Roseisolibacter agri: one gene and its partner. Each later gene encodes a partner of the first gene's protein in a complex. Links are inferred from orthologs where the notes say so. Each region holds a gene or a part of one and is shown on either strand. Other genes may lie near its edges. The genes, in order: odhB and rosag_RS02645.

Region 1 (6,637 bases):
GCACGACGTCGCGCGCCGTCTCGACCACGAAGCCGGAGATGCCGGCCGCCGCGTGGATGAGGTCGCGCATCGCGCCCGACATCTTGCTCCCGGCTTCCAGGCTGATCTGGTGGGCACGGGCCGCCAGCTCGGCCGCCGTATCCCGCGGGTCCGCTCCGCGGTGCCCGAGCCCGCGCTTCGGAGGCGCCGGCGTGGGGGCGTCGGCCTTCGGCGTCTCTTCCGTGCTCTGCACCTGTTCCGCCATGATTCGCTGCTCCGGGAAGGGGCCGCGCACCCCCCTTTCAGACAGGGGAAACGTCGGGCCGGAAGGGCGCGCCGCGCTCCGGCTGCGCGAGAGGACGCGGTAAGTTTATGATTTTGCGAGGCCTACGCAAGTTCGGTCGGGCCCGGCAGGGCCGCCGACGACCGATCGTGAACGCCCGCGCCACGCCCCTCGGGGCTGCCGCCCGACCATCCGCGCGACGAGCTTCCGGCCGTGGAGCGGCCGCCAGCCGGGTCGCGGGCGGCAATCTAGCCAACAGTTCAACGGCATAATAGAGGCAGCATGCTCCTGTCCGGCATCCGCGTCCTCGACCTGAGCCGCGTGCTCGCGGGCCCGCTCTGCACGATGCTGCTGGGCGACCTGGGCGCCGACGTCCTCAAGGTCGAGCGGCCGGGCGAGGGCGACGAGACGCGCGCCTGGGGCCCGCCGTTCGACGAGCGCGGCGAGAGCGCGTACTACCTCAGCATCAACCGCAACAAGCTCGGCCTCGCCGCCGACCTGGACCGCCCCGAGGATCAGGCCCTCATTCGCGGCCTGATCGCCGACGCCGACGTCGTCGTCGACAACTTCAGGCGCGGTGCGCTCGCCCGCCGCGGGCTCGACCCGGCGACGCTGCTGGCGGCGCACCCCAGGCTGGTCTGGTGCACCATCTCCGGCTTCGGCCCCGACAGCGACCGACCCGGCTACGACTTCGTGCTGCAGGCCGAGCGCGGGTGGATGTCGCTCAACGGCGACCCGGACGGGCCGCCGTTCCGGGCGCCGATCGCCGTCACCGACGTCCTCACCGGCAAGGATGCCGCGATCGCCGTTCTCGGGGCGCTCGTCGGGCGCGGCGGACCGCGGGCGCCGCTGCCGCCCGGCGAGCGGCACGTGCAGGTCTCGCTGGCGGCGAGCGGGACCGCCGGGCTGGTGAACGTCGCCCAGAACGCGCTCGTGAGCGGGCGCGAGCCGCAGCGCTGGGGGAACGCCCACGCCAACCTGGCGCCCTACCAGCTGTTCGACGCCGCCGACCGCGCGATCGTCGTCGCGGTCGGCAACGACGGGCAGTGGCGCGCCTGCGCGGCCGCGCTCGACGTCCCGGAGCTGGGGCGCGACCCGCGCTTCGCCACCAACCCGGCCCGGCTGGCCAACCGCGAGGCGCTGATCGCCGCGATGGATGCGCGGCTCCAGACGCGCCCGGCGGCCGAGTGGCTGGCCCGGCTCGACGCGGTCGGGGTGCCGGCCGGCGTCGTCCAGACCGTGCTCGAGGCGCTGCGCGAGGTCGACGCCTCTCCCCTCACCGGCGTGGCGCCGAGCGTCCCGGGGAGCGTCCGGCTCCCCCCGCCGCGGCTGGACGAGCATGGCGCTCTCGTGCGTGCCCGCGGCTGGGCGGCCTTCGCCGGGGGCGGCGCGGCGGCCTGACCGGGCGCCCAGTCCGGGGCGATCCTCCGCCGGATCGCGGAGTACCGATCGGGAGGTCCGGGGGCCAGACGGACGCCCGTCCGCGACCCCCGAACAGCGTTCGAAAATGACCGTTACGCCCCCGGAACCCCGTCGTCCTTAGGGCGTGACCGTCGCAGCGATCCCCCTATTGCCGGGGCTATCCGGTGCGCCGCGCGGAAGTTATGCTCACACCGTGCAGACCACGGTACAGGGCACGACGACCGATCCCGCGGACGCGGATCAGCAGATCATTGCGAGCGTGCTCGCGGGCGACCGCGACGCGTTCTCCGTCCTCATCCAGCGATACAGCGATCCGCTGTACCGTCACGCGTTGGGGATGACCGGCAGTCCGGACGTCGCGGAGGACATTCTCCAACAGTCGTTCATCAAGGCGTACCACCATCTCGCCGAGGTGCGCGGGCGTTTCGACGCCTGGCTGTTCCGAATCGTGGCGAATGGGTGCAAGGATTGGCTCAAGAACATCCGGCGCACCCACGTCAGCTACGAGGAAGACGACCAGCCGTCCAACTACGCGACCCCCGACGAGGACCTCGACCGCTCCGAGCTGCGACGCGACCTGGACCAGGCCCTGGCCCATCTCGCTCCCAGTCTCCGTGAGGCGTTCGTCATGAAGCACGTCGAGGGACGGTCGTACGAGGAGATGGCGGACCTGCTGGGGACCACCGTGGGAGCCCTGAAGATGCGCGTTCACCGAGCACGCGAGGCGCTCCAGGCACTGCTCGAGGAGAAATACGCCTGATGGTCGACAATCTGAATCCCGACGGCGGTCGTGGCCGGGCGCGCTCTCCCGAGCCGTCGTCGAATAACCATGGCGAGTCGCTGGCCGACCGCGAGGTGGCGCTGACCGGCGACGGTCATCCCGCGCTCGTGGTCCAGCAGTGGCTCGACGGGGAGACCAGCGAGGCCACCGCGCGCCGCACCAGCGGCCGCGAGGTCGAGCTGTGGAGCCGCATCACGGAGGAGACCGAGCGTCGCCGCCGCATGATGACCCCGGCTCCGGTCATGGAGCGTCTCATGGCCGCCATCCCGGCCAGCGCGCCGGCCGCTCCGCTTCCCTGGTATCAGCGTCCCGCGCCGTTCAGCACCGCCCTCGCGGTGGCTGGTGGCGCGGCGCTGCTGGCTGCCGGGACCGCGCTCGGCATGCTGCTGCGCTGACCGGCGACACTGCCAGGTATCGACGCGAAGGGCCGGGACCTTGAGAGGTCCCGGCCCTTCGTGCGTTGCGCCGGACCCGAACGGCAACGGCAGCAAGGATGAAAGGCTGAGAAGGTCTGATGAAAGCGGATGGCTCCGGTGGAGTGCGAGATCCCTCGCCGCCACGCGGAGCCATCCGTCGTTCTCAGATCTGTTCAGATCTTCATCCTTGCAACTGCTTTTCGCCGTGATGCGCGAGGTCAGATGTGGATGGCGCGCCCCATCACCGCCAGCGCCGCCTCCTTCACCGTCTCCGACAGCGTCGGGTGCGAGTGCACCGTGATGCCGATGTCCTCGGACGACGCGCGGTACTCGAAGCCGAGCACGACCTCCTGGATCAGGTCGGAGACGTTGGCGCCCAGCATGTGGCAGCCCAGCAGCTCGTCCGTCTCGGCGTCGGCGATGAACTTCACCAGGCCCGTCGTCTCGCCCATCGTGCGGGCGCGGCCGTTGGCGCTGAACGGGAACTTGCCGACCTTGTACTTGCGCCCCTCGGCCTTCACCTCGTGCTCCGCGAGGCCGACCGTGGCGACCTCGGGCCACGTGTAGACCACCGACGGCATCGAGCGGTAGTGCATCTCGACCGGCTTGCCGGCGATCACCTCGGCCGCCACGACGCCCTCCTCCTCCGCCTTGTGGGCGAGGAGCTTGCCGCCCACCACGTCGCCGATTGCGAACACCGTGGGGATCGAGGTGCGCATCTGGTGGTCGACCGCGACCTCACCACGCTGGCCGAGCTCGAGGCCGAGCGCCTGCGCGTCGACGCCGTGCAGCGCCGGCCGGCGGCCGACCGAGACGAGCACGTAGTCCGCCTCGAGCGTCTCCGACTGGCCGTCCCTGTCGACCGTGATGCGGACGACGTCGCCCTCGCGCCCGCCGCCCGTGACGCGCACGCCGGTCTTCAGCACGAGGCCCTGCTTCGTGAAGACCCTGGTGGCCTCCTTCACGATGTCCTCGTCGTTGCCGGGGAGGATCGTCGGCGCGAGCTCGACGACCGTCACCTCGGCGCCCAGCCGGCGCCACACGGAGCCGAGCTCCAGCCCGATGACGCCGCCGCCGATGACGATCAGGCGCTTCGGCACCTCCGGGATCTTGAGCGCGCCGACGTTCGAGAGCACGCGCTCCTCGTCGAACTTGAGGAACGGCAGCTCGATCGGCACCGAGCCCGTGGCGAGGATGACGTGCTTCGGCGCGAAGCGCGTGACCGCGCCGTCCTCGCCCCGCACCTCGACGACGTTGCCGCCGGCGCCCGCCTGCACGACGGTGCCGCGCCCCTTCGCCCAGGTGACCTTGTTCTTCTTGAACAGGAACTCGACGCCCTTCGTGTTCGCCCCCACGACGTCGTCCTTGCGCTTCATCATCGTCGCGAGGTCGAAGCCGACGCCCTCGTAGCGCACGCCGTGCTCCTGGGCGTGCAGGCGCGCGAACTCGTAGTGCTCCGACGACTGCAGCAGCGCCTTGGACGGGATGCAGCCGACGTTGACGCACGTGCCGCCGAGCGTCCGGTCCATCTCGACGCAGACGACCTGCAGCCCGAGCTGCGCGGCGCGGATGGCGGCGACGTAGCCGCCGGGGCCACCGCCGAGGACGAGGACGTCGGGGGCGGACGTATTGGTATCGGCCATGAAAGCCTCGAATGGAGACGATGAGCGTCGAGCGTGGAGCGGCGAGCGGCGAGAGGAGATCCTCGCCGCTCGCCGCTCCACGCTCGACGCTTCGAATTACGCGATCAGCATCGCGGCCGGATCTTCCATCAGCTCCTTGATCCGGACGAGGAAGAGCACGGCCTGCTGGCCGTCGATGAGGCGGTGGTCGTACGACAGCGCGATGTACATCATCGGGCGGATCTCGACCCGGCCGTCGATCGCGACGGGGCGGTCCTGCACCTTGTGCAGCCCGAGGATGCCGACCTGCGGGTAGTTGATGATCGGCGTCGAGACGAGCGAGCCGAAGACGCCGCCGTTGGTGATCGTGAACGTGCCGCCGGTGAGGTCGTCCATCGTCAGCTTGCCGTCGCGCGCGCGCTTGGCGACGGCGACGATGTCGCGGCTGATCTCGAGGACGCCCTTGCGGTCGGCGTCCTTGATGTTCGGCACCACGAGGCCCGCGTCGCTGGCGACGGCGATGCCCATGTTCACGTAGTGGTGCAGCACGATCGAGTCGCCCTCGATCTTGCCGTTCACCGTCGGGTACTGCTGCAGCGCCATCACCGCGGCCTTCACGAAGAACGGCATGAAGGAGAGGCGCACGCCGTGCTCCTTCTCGACGCGCTCGCGCACGCGCTCGCGGAGCTGCGTGACGGCGGTCATGTCGATCTCGTTGAACGTCGTCAGGTGCGCGGTCTGCTGCTGCGACGCGAGCAGGTTCTCGGCGATGCGCTTGCGGCGCGTCGTCATCTTCTCGCGCGTCTCGCGCGGGCCGCTGCCGTTGCCGCCGGCCGCCGCCGGACGCGCCGGAGCCGGCGCCGCGGCAGGTGCGGGAGCCGCCGCCGGCTTTGCGCCCTGCGCCGCCGCCTGCACGACGTCCGGCTTGCTCACGACGCCACCGCGGCCGGTCCCGGCCACGCTCGCGAGGTCGACGCCCGACTCGGTGGCCAGACGGCGCGCGGCCGGCGACGACTTCACCTCGGTGCCCGATGCGGCGCCCGCGGCCGCGGCGGTGGCCTCACCCGCGGGCTGCGTCGCGGTGGGCGCCGGAGCCGAAGCCGACGGCGCGGCGGCGGCACTCGCCGCGGGAGCACCCGCCGCGACGGCCGTCTCGTCGATCTCGGCCAGCTGCTCGTCGACCGCCACCACGTCGCCCTCGTTCTTCAGGCGCTTCGTGAGCACGCCCGCGGCGAGCGCCGGCACCTCGACGGTGATCTTGTCCGTCTCGAGCTCGACGAGCGTCTCACCCGCCGTCACCGCGTCGCCCTCGCGCTTCAACCAGCGCGAGATCGTCGCCTCGACGATGGACTCGCCGAGGGGCGGCACCTTGATCGCGATCATGACCGATCCGAAGAGAGCAGAGGAGTGGAGTCGGCGCGCTGGCTCGCGGCCGCGCGGGCCGGTTAGTGTTCCGCCCAATATAACGGTCCGGTACAGCGGAGGACGGAACCGCGGAGGACGATGGAGCGGAGGACGGAAGGGCGTGAGACGAAACGGCGGATCTCCGCTTGAAGCGTCGAGCTCGAAGGGCCGCTTCTCCGTCTCACGCCCCATCGTCCTCCTCCGTTCCGTTCTCCGCCGTTCCGTCCTCCGCTTCCCGGATCCGATGCGTGCTCTCACCCTCGCCGGTCACGGCTCCCTCGACCATCTCGCGTACCGCGACGACCTCCCCGAGCCCGCGCCGCCGGGGCCGCGCGAGGTGCTCGTCCGGATCGAGGCGGCGGCGCTCAACCACCTCGACCTCTACATGGTGGGCGGGCTGCCGGGGATCACGATCGTCCCGCCGTTCGTGGTCGGGTCGGACGGGGCGGGGATCGTCGAGGCGGTGGGCAGCGAGGTCGCGCACGTCCGGCCCGGCGACCGCGTCGCGATCAACCCCGGTGCGAGCTGCGGCGTGTGCGAGTACTGCCTCGACGGCGAGGAGCCGCTCTGTCCGCGCTACCGGATCTTCGGCGAGCACGTCCCCGGCTTCATGGCCGAGCGGGTGGTGGTGCCGGGGCGCAGCGTGCACGCGGTCCCCGACGGCGTGAGCGCCGAGCAGGCCGCGGCCTTCTCGCTGGCGACGCTCACCGCGTGGCGCATGGTCGTCACG
Region 2 (7,036 bases), on another replicon or contig:
TGGTCACGTCGGGTGCCGCGTCCGTACCGTTCGCCAGCGTCGCCGGCACCAGCGCGCCGCGCCCGATGAACGCCGCCACCGCACGCGACGCCGGCCGGTCGTAGAGCGTCTCCGGCGTGCCGACCTGCAGCAGCCGTCCGGCCTGCAGCAGCGCCACGCGGTCCGCGACCGCGAACGCGTCCTCCTGGTCGTGCGTCACGAAGAGCGCGGTCACGCGCTCGCGGTGGAGCAGCGCGCGCAGCTCGTCGCGCGTCGCCACGCGCAGCGTCGGGTCGAGGTTCGAGAGCGGCTCGTCGAGCAGCAGCACGCGCGGCTCGATGACGAGGGCGCGCGCCAGCGCGACGCGCTGCTGCTCACCGCCGGAGAGCGCCTGCACGCGGCGCGCGCCCGTGCCGGCCAGCCCCACCGCCTCGAGCGCGCGCTGCGCGCGCGTGCGCCGCTCCGCGCGCGCGACGCCGCGCGCCTCGAGCCCGAACGCCACGTTCTCCTCGACCGAGAGGTGCGGGAAGAGCGCGTAGTGCTGGAACACCATCCCGCAGCCGCGGCGCTCCGGCGGCAGGCGCGTGACGTCCGCGCCGTCGAGCAGGATGGCCCCGGCGTCGGGCCGCTCGTAGCCGGCCACGAGGCGCAGCGCCGTCGTCTTCCCGGACCCCGACGCGCCGACGATCGCCAGCAGCTCGCCCGGCGCCGCGTCGAGCGTCACGTCCGACAGCGCGTCGCGCTCGGCGCCCGCGTATCGGTGCGTGACACGAGCGAGCTGCAGCGCGGACGCGGTCATCGGCGGCGGGCCGCGCGCGGCGTGCCGCGTGCGGCGTGCTGCGTGCCCTTCGAACCACCGACGGGATGACACGATGACCAGGAGGCCCCCTGTGGCGCATCGTTCCATGCGCCAGCGCGGAAGCTCTTCGTCATCCGGTCATCCTGTCCGATGTCGTTCAGGGCCCGGTGCGCCAGCGCCTGTGGCCTGTTGGAGGGATGCGGCTGCTCCGGATGGAGACGGATGCTGCGGATCGCTCCGCGCGGCGGCGAGGTCCCGTGCGCTCCGAGGAGCGATCCGGACGATCCGTTCCGATCCGAGACATCCGCGTCCTCCCCAGGAGGCCAACAGGTCCGGCGCACCGACGCGTCCCGAGGGCGGTCACGCAGCACGATGCACGACGCACCCAGCCAGCCTCGCGAGCCCCGGCTCACGGCGCGGCGTCCGCCTTCGCGTCCAGCAGGTTCACGAACAGCCGCGCTGCGCCCGGGTTCCCCGCGGGCAGCTGCCGGAAGAGCGCGAGCGTCACGTAGACGTAGGTCCCGCGGCCGACCGGCGCGACGAGCAACGCGCCGCGGCTCTCCGGCTCGCCCGGGTCGTGCGACTCGATCACCGGATGGAACGCCGCGTCCCACGTCGTCGGCACGTACGTCGCGCGCTCCTGCACCCAGCCGTTCCAGTCGGCGGGCCCGATGCGGTTGGGCGTCGTCAGCACGCGCGCCGCGGCATCGAGCGCGGCGACCGGCGCCTCCTCGATCGTCACGCGGCGCACCGGCCGGTCGAGCGTGATCGCGTACGGCAGGAGCCCCGGGCGCAGGTACTCGTACGTCCCGAACTGCACCACCAGCGTGCCGCCCGCGCGCGCCCAGTCCAGCAGCCGCTGGTTGGTGGCCGCCAGCGCGTCGCTCGCCTCGTAGGCGCGCGGCCCGACGACGATCGTCGTGTAGCGCGACAGGTCCACGTCGCCCACGGTCGCGGCGTCCAGCACCGTCACGTCGAGGCCGAGCTGCGCCAGCATGGGCGCGACGTTGTCGCCGACGCCCGGGACGTACGCGATGCGCGCGCGCTGCGGCAGCGCCACGCTCACCGCCTGCAGCGTCACCTCGGCCGGCCGGTACAGGCGCTGCGGCCGCACGTGCGCGTAGTCCACCAGCTGGTAGCCCTCGGCGTAGCGCTCGCCGTTCGACTCCGCCACGGCGCGAACCGGATGGGCGCCCGCGCGCAGCGTGCCCCGCACGCGGAACGCGACGGCCGCCTGCGCACCGTACTTGGGCAGCGCGACGGTGCGCGCCGCGCTGTCGGCGGTGAGGCCGGCGGGCAGCGTCAGGCGCACGGTCGCCGTGCGGGCGCTGCTGTCCGCGGAGCGCAGCCGCACCAGCACCGTGCGGTCGATGGCCACGCCGGCGCGCGCGTACTCGATCGCGCGGTCGAACGTCACCGAGATCGCCGGCACCGCCGCCGCCGGCCGCGCGACCTCGCCGAGCACCGGGTCCACCGCGCGGTGCACGACGGGCGCCTCGGCCACCGTCACGGCGCCGTCCACCTCGACGCGCGCGACGACGTCCGCGGCGCTCGTCTGGCGCCACTCCTCGGGCGTGGCGGCGCCGCCGCCGATCGTGAACACGTCGCCGGCGCGCGGCGTGCGCAGCCACCACGGGCGCGTCGCATCCGTGGGCGTGATGGTGCCGCTGCGCGACTCGGCGCCGCCGGGCGCGACGACCACGCCCTCGGTCCCCGCCAGCAGGTCGGGCGCGCGCTCCAGCCCCTCCAGCTGCAGGCTGCGCACGCGCACCGGACGCGGGCCGCGGTTGTACACGGTGACCGTCACGCGCGCGGGCTGGCCGAGCACGAGGTGCTCGCGCGCGACCGTGGCGTCGATCTCGATGCCCGCGGCCAGCTGCACCGCGCGGTGCAGGCGCTGCAGCGTCGTGCGGCGCGCGGTCGCGAGGTCCGCGTCCGCCGCCGACCCGCCGCCCTCGCACGGGCTCGCGCACACCGCCTCCAGCAGGCGCTCGGCGCGCGCCAGCGAGGGGAGCAGCGCCTCGGGATGCCGCACGTCGAGCGCCGCGCGCGCCGCCGCGAACGCCGCCGGCAGCGAGTCCAGCGCCGCGCGTCGCGCGGGCTGTGCGACCACGCCGCGGAAGCGCGTCCAGGACGTGTCCATGCCGAGGAAGAGCGGTGCCTCGCCGTTCGTCGTCGCGGCGGTGGCGCCCGCGCCGTCGCGCGACGCCTCCAGCTTCATCGACACGGTCCACGCGCCCTTCCGCTGCTGCCCGCCCTGCCCCTGCGACTTGTGCTGGTCGCGGCTCACGACCGCGAGCTCCGCGTACGAGCGCCCCATCAGCGGATCGAACGCGCCCGCGTCGTAGCGGTGCGTCGCGCCCTCGTGGTTGCGGTAGCTGGTGTTGCGGTAGAACGCCTGCGGCGCCCACGCGGGCCCGAAGCCGCGCGTCGGGAAGCGCGCCGTGTCGGCGGCCGCGTCGTACGCCTCGCGCGCCAGGATGCCGCTCGCCTGGTGATGGCCGTGCCCGTCCGCCGGCGTGCCGCTGAAGATCGCGATCATCACGTGCGGCCGCGTCGCGCGCACCACGCGCACGACGTCGCCGAGCACCGAGTCCTTCGGCCAGTGGCGGAAGGTCTCCTCGGCGCTCTTGGAGAAGCCGAAGTCGAACGCGCGCGCGAACCACTGCCGTCCACCGTCCAGCCGCCGCGCGGCCAGCAGCTCCTCGGTGCGGATCGCGCCCAGCGCCTCGCCCAGCTCGTTGCCGATCAGGTTCTGGCCGCCGTCGCCGCGCGTCAGCGAGAGGTACGACGTCTCGACGTGGCGCGCGCGCGCGAGCCAGGTGATGAGGCGCGTGTCCTCGTCGTCGGGATGCGCGCCGACGATGAGCGCGCGCGTCGTGACACCGAGTCCTGCAACCGTGCTGGCAACCGCGGCGGCACCGCGCTCCTGCGCGCCGGCGAGCGACGCCGGCACTGCCAGACAGAGTGCGAGCCGGCGGGCGATCGATGCGAACGTCATGATGTTCGGGAATGGCGGAGAACGATGTTGCGGAGAACGATACGGCGGAGGACGATGGAGCGTGAAACGAGAAGGCGGACCTTCGCTTGAAGCTTCAAGCGCGAAGGGTCCGCCTTTCCGTTTCACGCCGTATCGGTTTCCGCCGTATCGGTTTCCGCCGTTCCGTCCTCCGCCTTATCGAGCCGACGCCTTCTGCTTGGAGGGTTCGGTGATCGCCAGCGCTTCCGCCACGATCCGCGCCTGCTCCGCCTTGTGCGCCGCCTCGTAGCCCTCGGCGGGGCTCGCGCGCTCCGGCCGGCCGACGTAGCCGAGCGACGCCGACGCGGGCAGCAGCGCGCGCAGGCGCGGCGCGACGAACGTCCACGCGCCCATGTTCTGCGGCTCCTCCTGCGCCCACACGACGTCGGTCGCCCTGCCGTAGCGCTCGAACAGCGCGCGCAGCGCGTCGGCCGGGAACGGGTACAGCTGGTCCACGCGCACCACCGCGACCGAGTCGGGCACCGGCTGCGCGGTCACGTCGTACCACATCTTCGCCGTGCACAGCACCACGCGGCGCACGCGCTCCGGCGCGGCGGCGGCGAGGTCCACCACCGGCTGCCATGCGCCCTCCGCCAGCTCGCTCAGGCGGCTCGCCGCGGCGGGGAGGCGCAGGAGCGACTTGGGCTGCATCAGCACCAGCGGGCGGCGCGGCTGCCGCTTCGCCTGCAGGCGCAGGATGTGGAAGTACTGCGCCGGCGTGCCCGGATAGGCGACCGTCATGTTCCCCTCGGCGCACAGCTGCAGGAAGCGCTCGAGGCGCGCCGACGAGTGCTCCGGCCCACCGCCCTCGTAGCCGTGCGGCAGCAGCAGCACGAGCCCCGAGTCCTGCGACCACTTGGCGCGGTCGGCGACCAGGAACTGGTCGATGATGACCTGCGCGACGTTCACGAAGTCGCCGTACTGCGCCTCCCACAGCGCCAGCGTGTCCGGCGCCGCGACCGAGAAGCCGTAGTCGAAGCCCATCACCGCCGTCTCGGTGAGCGGGCTGTTGTAGACCTCGAATGCCGCGCCGCGCTCGCGCAGGCTGGCGAGCGGCGTGTGCTTGTTGCCCGTGTTCGGATCGTGCAGCACCGCGTTGCGGTGGCCGAACGTGCCGCGCTCCGCGTCCTGGCCCGTGAGGCGCACGCCCGTGCCCTCGGTGACCAGCGACGCGAACGCCAGCGCCTCCGCCTGCCCCCACTCGATCCCGCCCTTGTCGCCGAGCGTCTCCGCGCGGCGGGCGAGGATCTTGGCGAGGCGCGGATGCGGCGTGAAGCCCTCGGGATACGTCAGCAGCTCGGTGTTGAGCGCCGTCAGGCGATCGGCCGGCACCGCGGTGACGACCGGCGGCGGCGGCGCGGCGGGCGCGCCCTCGGGCGAGTCGTCGTGCGCGGCCGTCGCCTGCTGCTTGGTGCGCTGGTGCGCCGCCTCGAAGACGGCGCGCACCTCGCGGTCGACCGCCTCCACGTCGTCGCCCGTCAGCAGCCCCTCGGCCACCAGGCGGTTTCCCCACACCTGGCGCGGCGTCGGGTGCTTGCGGATCACGTCGTAGAGCTTGGGCTGCGTGAACGCCGGCTCGTCGGTCTCGTTGTGGCCCCAGCGGCGGTAGCCCACGAGGTCGATCAGCACGTCCTTGCGGAACGCGTCGCGGAACGCGATCGCGATGCGCACGGCGATGATGCACGCCTCCGCGTCGTCCGCGTTGACGTGCAGCACCGGGATGTCGAAGCCCTTCGCGAGGTCGCTCGCGTAGTGCGTCGAGCGCGAGTCGATGGGATCGGTCGTGAAGCCGACCTGGTTGTTCGCGATCAGGTGCAGCGTGCCGCCCACGCGGTAGCCCGCGAGGCGCGACATGTTCAGCGTCTCCGCCACCACGCCCTCGCCGATGAACGCCGCGTCGCCGTGCACCGCGATCGGCAGCACGAGGCGCTCGTCGCGCTCCCACGGCGTGCCGGGCAGCCGCTGCGCCGCGCGCGCCACGCCGTCGATCAGGCAGCCCACGAACTCGAGGTGGCTCGGGTTGGGCACGAGCAGCAGCGCGACGTCCTGCCCGTCGACGGCGCGCGTGCCGCGATAGCCCATGTGGTACTTCACGTCGCCCGTCTCGCTCTCGCTGGCGGCGTCCGGGTGGCGCCCCTCGAACTCGCCGAACAGCGCCTCGTACGGCTTGCCCATGACGTGCGTCAGCACGTTGAGGCGGCCGCGGTGCGCCATCCCGATCACGACCTCGCGCGCGCCGCGACGCGCGCCCTGCGCGATCGCCTCGTCGAGCATCGGCACGAGCGCGTCGGTCCCCTCGATCGAGAAGCGCTTCTTCCCCTGGTACGCGAAGCCGAGGAAGCGCTCCAGCCCGTCGACCTCGGTGAGGCGGCGCAGCACCGCCCTGCGCTCGTCGGGCGTCAGCGGCGCGGTCAGCTCCTCGGCGCGCAGCATGCGCCGGAACCACTCGCGCTCCGCGTCGGCGGCGAGGTGCGAGTACTCCAGCGCGAGCGCCTTCGAGTAGCGGGAGCGCAGCATCGCGACGACGTCGGCCGCGGTCGCGAACCGCCCGTCGTCGAAGCCGAGCGCGGTCGCGGGCACGAGGGCGAGGTCGGCCTCGGTGATCCCGTAGTACTCGGGCGTCAGCTCGCGCGCGCCCAGCGGCGCCGACCCGAGCGGATCGAGCTGCACGGCCATGTGCCCGTGCTCGCGGATTCCCTGCACGAGCGCCGCGGCCGCGGCGGCCTTGCGCAGCAGGTCGGGATCGGCCGCGCCGCCCCCGGCGGCTCCCGTCGCGCGCGCGCCGCCGACGATGCCGGCCAGCGCCTCCGCGGTCTGGAAGTACTGGCGCCAGGACTCGTCCACCGACGCCGGATCGCGACGGTACGCCTCGAAGGCCTCGGCGATGTAGGCGTCGTTGAAGACGCTCGTGATGGCTGGAGAGCTCATGCCGCAAAATAACTGGTGAGGCGGAGGACGATACGGCGGAGGACGGAACGGCGGAAACCGATACGGCGTGAAACGGAACGGCGGACCCACCAGCTCGAAGCTTCGAGCCTGGAGGGTCCGCTTCATCGTTTCACGCCGTTCCGTCGTCCGCTTCACCGTCCTCCGCCGTTCCGTCCTCCGCTAATGGGGAGTCGTCGGGAGCACGAGCGTGAACGTCGACCCCTCCCCCACCACGGAGTCCACCGTGATCTCCCCGCCCAGCAGCTGCGCCAGCCGCTGCGAGATGTGGAGACCGAGGCCGGTGCCGCCGT

What was found.
Region 2: odhB (region 1) and rosag_RS02645 share a complex: the UniProt entries of both Escherichia coli proteins name them as parts of the 2-oxoglutarate dehydrogenase (OGDH) complex. The link is inferred for Roseisolibacter agri from one-to-one orthologs.

Annotation. Positions count from the first base shown.
Region 1 is NZ_BRXS01000005.1:536,441-543,077, forward strand. The notes cover bases 3,754-6,637. They hold odhB (2-oxoglutarate dehydrogenase complex dihydrolipoyllysine-residue succinyltransferase), read right to left. Parts: upstream 5,887-6,637; coding sequence 4,621-5,886; downstream 3,754-4,620. Other genes in these bases: lpdA (dihydrolipoyl dehydrogenase), read right to left, coding at 3,754-4,524; rosag_RS17890 (zinc-binding dehydrogenase), read left to right, coding at 6,152-6,637. In the rest of the region: rosag_RS17860 (hypothetical protein), read right to left, coding at 1-244; rosag_RS17865 (CaiB/BaiF CoA transferase family protein), read left to right, coding at 545-1,663; rosag_RS17870 (RNA polymerase sigma factor), read left to right, coding at 1,878-2,444; rosag_RS17875 (hypothetical protein), read left to right, coding at 2,444-2,860; more of lpdA, read right to left, coding at 3,100-3,753. UniProt on the Escherichia coli protein: E2 component of the 2-oxoglutarate dehydrogenase (OGDH) complex which catalyzes the second step in the conversion of 2-oxoglutarate to succinyl-CoA and CO(2).
Region 2 is NZ_BRXS01000001.1:660,776-667,811, reverse strand. The notes cover bases 3,754-7,036. They hold rosag_RS02645 (2-oxoglutarate dehydrogenase E1 component), read right to left. Parts: upstream 6,726-7,036; coding sequence 3,954-6,725; downstream 3,754-3,953. Other genes in these bases: rosag_RS02640 (PAS domain-containing sensor histidine kinase), read right to left, coding at 6,906-7,036; rosag_RS02650 (PIG-L family deacetylase), read right to left, coding at 3,754-3,779. In the rest of the region: rosag_RS02655 (ABC transporter ATP-binding protein), read right to left, coding at 1-778; more of rosag_RS02650, read right to left, coding at 1,188-3,753. UniProt on the Escherichia coli protein: E1 component of the 2-oxoglutarate dehydrogenase (OGDH) complex which catalyzes the decarboxylation of 2-oxoglutarate, the first step in the conversion of 2-oxoglutarate to succinyl-CoA and CO(2).